Regions from separate parts of the Streptomyces sp. CA2R106 genome, predicted to be linked through region 1. Evidence: predicted binding sites of a transcription regulator. Region 1 holds the regulator's gene; each other region holds the start of a gene.
The links. The regulator HrcA, encoded in region 1, represses chaperone genes, less so after heat shock. The targets are predictions, from matches to a motif close to TTNGCACTCNGNNNNNCNGAGTGCNAA.
Positions count from the first base shown of each region.

Region 2: a site for HrcA is predicted at 1,300-1,326, ahead of groL (chaperonin GroEL). Genes of this name have one in related genera too.
Region 3: a site for HrcA is predicted at 558-584, ahead of groES (co-chaperone GroES). Genes of this name have one in related genera too.

Region 1 covers NZ_JBAGKC010000027.1:17,369-19,634, forward strand. The annotation lists gene dnaJ (molecular chaperone DnaJ) at 1-752, opposite strand, end outside; gene hrcA (heat-inducible transcriptional repressor HrcA) at 753-1,769, opposite strand; gene WA788_RS28410 (MBL fold metallo-hydrolase) at 2,052-2,266, shown strand, end outside.
Region 2 covers NZ_JBAGKC010000001.1:340,924-343,189, reverse strand. The annotation lists gene groL (chaperonin GroEL) at 1-1,177, opposite strand, end outside; gene WA788_RS01545 (cold-shock protein) at 1,540-1,743, opposite strand; gene WA788_RS01540 (ubiquitin-like small modifier protein 1) at 2,257-2,266, opposite strand, start outside.
Region 3 covers NZ_JBAGKC010000010.1:81,361-83,626, reverse strand. The annotation lists gene WA788_RS17090 (class I SAM-dependent methyltransferase) at 1-489, opposite strand, end outside; gene groES (co-chaperone GroES) at 732-1,040, shown strand; gene groL (chaperonin GroEL) at 1,172-2,266, shown strand, end outside.

The DNA of each region.
Region 1 (2,266 bases):
ATCTCGACGTAGAGGTCGCCGGCCGGGCCGCCGCCGGGGCCGACCTCGCCCTCGCCGGCGAGCTGGATACGGGTGCCGTTGTCGACACCGGCCGGGATCTTCACCGTCAGGGTCCGGCGCGAGCGCACCCGCCCGTCGCCCGCGCACTCCGGGCAGGGGGTGGGCACCACGGTGCCGAAGCCCTGGCACTGCGGGCAGGGCCGGGAGGTCATGACCTGGCCGAGGAAGGAGCGGGTGACCTGGGAGACCTCACCGCGGCCGCGGCACATGTCGCAGGTCTGCGCGGAGGTGCCGGGCGCGGCGCCCTCCCCGTTGCAGGTGCCGCAGGTGACCGCGGTGTCCACCTGGATGTCCTTGGTGGTGCCGAACGCGGCCTCGTCCAGCTCGATCTCCAGCCGGATCATCGCGTCCTGGCCGCGCCGGGTGCGCGACCGCGGGCCGCGCTGCGAGGACTGGCCGAAGAAGGCGTCCATGATGTCGCTGAAGTTGCCGAAGCCGGCGCCGAAGCCGCCCGCACCGCCCCCGCCGCCCGCCGCGGACAGCGGGTCGCCGCCGAGGTCGTAGACCTGCTTCTTCTGCGGATCGGAGAGGACCTCGTAGGCCGCGTTGATCTCCTTGAACCGCTCCTGGGTCTTCGGGTCGGGGTTGACGTCCGGGTGCAGCTCACGGGCGAGGCGGCGGAACGCCTTCTTGATCTCGTCCGGGCCCGCGTCGCGACGCACGCCGAGTACGGCGTAGTAGTCCGTGGCCACCTACGACTCCGCCAGGATCTGTCCGACGTAACGTGCCACTGCGCGTACCGCTCCCATCGTTCCGGGGTAGTCCATGCGGGTCGGTCCGACCACGCCTAGCTTGGCGACTGCCTCGTCGCCCGAACCGTAGCCGACCGCCACCACGGAGGTGGAATTGAGGCCCTCGTGAAAATTCTCATGCCCGATCCGGACGGTCATGGTGCCGTCGGCGGTCTCCCCGAGGAGTTTGAGGAGCACCATCTGCTCCTCCAGCGCTTCGAGCACCGGCCGGATCGTGAGCGGGAAGTCGTGGTGGAAGCGGGTCAGGTTGGCGGCGCCGCCCAGCATGATCCGCTCCTCCTTCTCCTCGACGAGGGTTTCGAGGAGGGTGCTGAGCACCGCGGCGACCGACGGGCGGTCGTCGGGGTCGAAGCTGTCCGCCAGGTCCTGCACGAGCGGCGGCACATCGGGGAAGCGGCGGCCGGTGACCCGGCTGTTGAGCCGGGCGCGCAGGTCCGCCAGGACCGTCTCGCCGACCGGGCCGGGGCAGTCGATGATCCGCTGCTCCACCCGGCCGGTGTCGGTGATCAGCACCAGCATCACCCGGGCCGGCGCGAGCGAGAGCAGTTCCACATGCCGCACCGACGAGCGGGTCAGCGACGGGTACTGCACCACGGCGACCTGCCGGGTGAGCTGGGCGAGCAGCCGGACCGTGCGGGCCACCACGTCGTCGAGGTCGACGGCGCCCTCCAGGAAGTTCTGGATCGCGCGGCGCTCGGCGCCCGACAGGGGCTTGACCCCGGCGAGCCGGTCCACGAAGAGGCGGTAGCCCTTGTCGGTGGGGATACGGCCGGCGCTGGTGTGGGGCTGCGCGATGTACCCCTCGTCCTCCAGCACCGCCATGTCGTTGCGCACGGTGGCCGGGGAGACGCCGAGCGAGTGGCGCTCGGTGAGCGCCTTCGATCCGACGGGTTCCTCGGTACCGACGTAGTCCTGGACGATGGCGCGCAGCACTTCGAGTCTGCGTTCGCTCAGCATCGCGCACCTCCAACCCGTTGTCCCGACCCTGCGGCCTGGCACTCCGCCGTTTCGAGTGCCAACACTCCCGCAGTCAGTGTACGGCGCGGCGGCAAGGGCTCGGCAAGAGCGACGGCGATCCGGTCTTGCCCGGCGGCCCGGTACGGGCGGTACGGGCGATACGCGCGGTACGTACGCCGGCCCGGGCGCGCGTGCGGACGGAGGGCGGGTGGGGGCGTGAGGGGGTGCGCCGGGGGCGGGTGCCCGCGCGCGGCGGCGCGGGCGGGGCGATAGCGTCGGGTCGTGAGCGATGAGGAGAGGGCCGGAGCCGGGGCGGTGCCGGGCGCCGGCGGGTCGGGGTGGGAGCAGCTCGCCCCGGGAGTCGCCCGGCGGCGGCTGCCGCACCTCGACGTGACCATCGGGCTGGTGGTCGGCACGGACGGGGTGCTGATGGTGGACACCGGGTCCACGCTGCGCGAGGGCGCGGAACTGCGGGCGCAGGCCGAAGCGCTGACCGG
Region 2 (2,266 bases), on a different contig from region 1:
GGTGCTTGCGCTCCTTGAGCTCGACCTCGGTGGCGGCACCGGCCTTGATGACGGCCACGCCGCCGGCCAGCTTCGCCAGGCGCTCCTGGAGCTTCTCGCGGTCGTAGTCCGAGTCGCTGTTCTCGATCTCGGCGCGGATCTGGTTGACCCGGCCGCCGACCTGCTCGCTGTCGCCGGCACCGTCGACGATGGTGGTCTCGTCCTTGGTGATGACGACCTTGCGGGCGCGGCCCAGCAGGTCCAGGCCCGCGTTCTCCAGCTTGAGGCCGACCTCTTCGGAGATGACGGTGCCACCGGTGAGGATGGCGATGTCGCCGAGCATGGCCTTGCGGCGGTCACCGAAGCCCGGAGCCTTGACGGCGACGGACTTGAAGGTGCCGCGGATCTTGTTGACCACCAGGGTCGACAGGGCCTCGCCCTCGACGTCCTCGGCGATGATCAGCAGCGGCTTGCCGGACTGCATGACCTTCTCCAGCAGCGGGAGCAGGTCCTTCACTGCGGAGATCTTGGAGTTGACGATCAGGATGTAGGGGTCGTCGAGCGACGCCTCCATCCGCTCCAGGTCGGTGGCGAAGTAGGCGGAGATGAAGCCCTTGTCGAAGCGCATGCCCTCGGTGAGCTCGAGCTCGAGCCCGAAGGTCTGCGACTCCTCGACGGTGATGACGCCTTCCTTGCCGACCTTGTCCATGGCCTCGGCGATCAGCTCGCCGATCTGGGTGTCGGCGGCGGAGATGGAGGCGGTGGAGGCGATCTGCTCCTTGGTCTCCACGTCCTTCGCCTGCTCCAGCAGCGCGGCGGAGACGGCCTCGACGGCCTTCTCGATGCCCCGCTTGAGGGCCATCGGGTTGGCGCCGGCGGCTACGTTGCGCAGACCCTCCTTGACCAGGGCCTGGGCCAGGACGGTCGCGGTCGTCGTGCCGTCACCGGCGACGTCGTCGGTCTTCTTCGCGACTTCCTTGACCAGCTCGGCGCCGATCTTCTCGTACGGGTCCTCGAGCTCGATCTCCTTGGCGATGGACACACCATCGTTGGTGATCGTGGGAGCGCCCCACTTCTTCTCGAGGACCACGTTGCGGCCCTTGGGGCCGAGGGTGACCTTGACGGCGTCGGCGAGCTGGTTCATCCCGCGCTCAAGGCCGCGCCGTGCCTCCTCGTCGAACGCGATGATCTTGGCCATGGTGAAGTGTCCTCCGCGGACTGGGTTGTTTGCGCTCGGGACCGTGTGGTGCCCGCGACGGACGGCCCGCCGGCCGCCGGTTCCTTCCCGACGTCCGCACGGCCCTCACCGACCCGGCCCTGCTGTCACTCTCACGTGGAGAGTGCTAACGCCAATGATTAGCACTCACCCCCTGCGAGTGCAAGCGGTTCACCCCGGGGGCCGAGCCGCGTACAGGGTTGCCCCCGCGCCCGGCGGCGCCCGCAAGACGCCCGCTGGGCACCCGCAGGACGCCCGCTGGACGCACAGGAGCCGCCTCCCGCGGACGGGGGCGGCTCCTGTGTACTGCCGAGGTCGCGTCGATGGTCGAACGCGCCGTGAAGTCAGCCGGCGAGGCGGACCATGTCCGCCTGCGGCCCCTTCTGACCCTGCGAGATCTCGAACTCGACCCGCTGGCCTTCTTCGAGGGTGCGGTACCCGTCCATCTGGATCGCGCTGTAGTGGACGAAGACATCCGCACCACCGTCGACCGCGATGAAGCCGTAGCCCTTCTCCGCGTTGAACCACTTGACGGTGCCCTGAGCCATCCCTAACTCCCCTATTGCTGGCCCTATCGCGGCCCCGCACTTCGCGGGCCCGGGTCAGACCTCACCCGCCCGCGGAACCCGTGCCTTTGACAGGTGGGAACCCTGGGGGGCGTGCGCCGGAACGCGTCGACCGCGGCTGAATGTATCTGCACGGATGCCGTCTGCAACAGGTCAATCGGACGAGAATTCTGGGCGCGACCCATCGGAAATCGCCTGAGAAATAACGATAAGGCAGGGCAAGCCGGGCCGGACATAGCGGACGAAAAGGAGAATTCGCTCGTGAATTTGGCGATAAATCGCCGTGGCCGCGCCACACCTGGGGTCCATGCCACGGGATTGCCTACGGCAACTGTACAACTCTTCAACTACCGCTCCGGCACACGCATGCCCCGCTCACCCGAAGGGGTGAACGGGGCACAAACCGCCCGAATCCGGAACCGCCGCCCAACTCCCGCTGGGCGGCGGCCGGTTCACTCGGCGACCGGCGGGCAGATCCGGTGGCCGGCCGGAGGTTCAGCCGCCT
Region 3 (2,266 bases), on a different contig from region 1:
GGTGTCCGCGTCCGCCACGTCCGCGCAGCGCACCTCGATCCGGTCGGCCAGGCCCAGCGCCCGCGCGTTGGCCCGGGCGACCGCGCAGGTGAGCGGGTCCCGGTCGACCGCGAGCACCTCGATGCCCGCGCGGGCCAGCGCGACCGCGTCGCCGCCGATGCCGCCGCACAGGTCGGCCAGCCGCCGCACGCCCAACGCGCGGAAGCGGGCGGCCCGGTGGGCGGCGACGGCGGCGCGGGTGGCCTGCTCGACGCCGTTGGGCGTGAAGTACATCCGCGCGGCGTCATCGGCGGCGAACTTCGCGGCGGCGCGCTGCCGCAGCCGGGCCTGTCCGAGCGCCGCGGAGACCAGCTCCGGCGGGTGGGTGCGCCGCAGCCGGGTGGCCGCGGCCAGCTCGTCGGCCGGGTCGTGGTCGCGCAACTCGCGCAGCAGTTCCTGCCCTTCGGGTGCGAGCAGGGCATCGAGGTCCTCGGGTGTCACCCGCCCCATTGTGCGCGCTGCCGCGGCGGCCCCGGCGCGCGGGCGCCGCCGGTCGCCGACCCCCTTCGGGGCATCCGTTGGCACTCCGCTTGACCGAGTGCTAAGTGCGTCCTAGTCTCGGTTCTGGCACTCGGCACCGCTGAGTGCCAGAACTCAGCGACGGGCAGGTCCGGCACCCGCGACGACGGGCCTACCAGGTCGCCGACCCAGACAGACACTCCCGTGAGCCCTTTGAAGGGGGAGGTCGGATCGTGACGACCGCCAGCACCAAGGTTGCCATCAAGCCGCTCGAGGACCGCATCGTGGTCCAGCCGCTCGATGCCGAGCAGACCACGGCCTCGGGCCTGGTCATCCCGGACACCGCCAAGGAGAAGCCCCAGGAGGGCGTCGTCCTGGCCGTGGGCCCGGGCCGCTTCGAGGACGGCAACCGCCTGCCGCTCGACGTCGCCGTCGGCGACGTCGTGCTCTACAGCAAGTACGGCGGCACCGAGGTGAAGTACAACGGCGAGGAGTACCTCGTCCTCTCGGCGCGCGACGTTCTCGCGATCATCGAGAAGTAGTCTTCCGGCCCACCACAGCCGTGATCCCGCCCCGGGACTCCGCGCCCTCTTCCGGCCGGGGCCGGGGCGGTTTCGTTGACCGTCCTCACTGACTGACGACGACATACGAGTAGATGAGGTAGTTCGCAGGCATGGCCAAGATCCTGAAGTTCGACGAGGACGCCCGTCGCGCCCTTGAGCGCGGCGTCAACAAGCTCGCCGACACCGTGAAGGTGACCATCGGCCCCAAGGGCCGCAACGTCGTCATCGACAAGAAGTTCGGCGCCCCGACCATCACCAACGACGGCGTGACCATCGCCCGCGAGGTGGAGATCGAGGACCCGTACGAGAACCTGGGCGCCCAGCTCGTCAAGGAGGTGGCGACCAAGACCAACGACATCGCGGGTGACGGCACCACCACCGCGACCGTGCTCGCGCAGGCGCTGGTCCGCGAGGGCCTGCGCAATGTCGCCGCCGGCGCCTCCCCCGCCGCCCTGAAGAAGGGCATCGACGCGGCCGTCAAGGCGGTCTCGGACGACCTGATCGCCACCGCCCGCGCGATCGAGGGCAAGGAGGACATCGCCGCCGTCGCCGCGCTGTCCGCGCAGGACAAGCAGGTCGGCGACCTGATCGCCGAGGCGATGGACAAGGTCGGCAAGGACGGCGTCATCACCGTCGAGGAGTCCAACACCTTCGGTCTGGAGCTGGACTTCACCGAGGGCATGGCGTTCGACAAGGGCTACCTGTCGCCGTACTTCGTCACCGACCAGGAGCGGATGGAGGCCGTCCTCGACGACCCGTACATCCTCATCCACCAGGGCAAGATCTCCTCGATCCAGGACCTGCTGCCGCTGCTGGAGAAGGTCATCCAGGCCAACTCCAGCAAGCCGCTGCTGATCATCGCCGAGGACGTCGAGGGCGAGGCCCTGTCGACCCTGGTGGTCAACAAGATCCGCGGCACCTTCAACGCGGTCGCGGTCAAGGCGCCGGGCTTCGGTGACCGCCGCAAGGCCATGCTGGGCGACATCGCCACGCTGACCGGCGCCACCGTCATCGCCGAGGAGGTCGGCCTCAAGCTCGACCAGGCCGGTCTGGACCTGCTGGGCTCCGCCCGCCGGGTCACCGTCACCAAGGACGAGACCACCATCGTCGACGGTGCCGGCGACAAGGCCGAGATCGAGGGCCGGGTCGGCCAGATCAAGGCCGAGATCGCCACCACGGACTCCGACTGGGACCGCGAGAAGCTC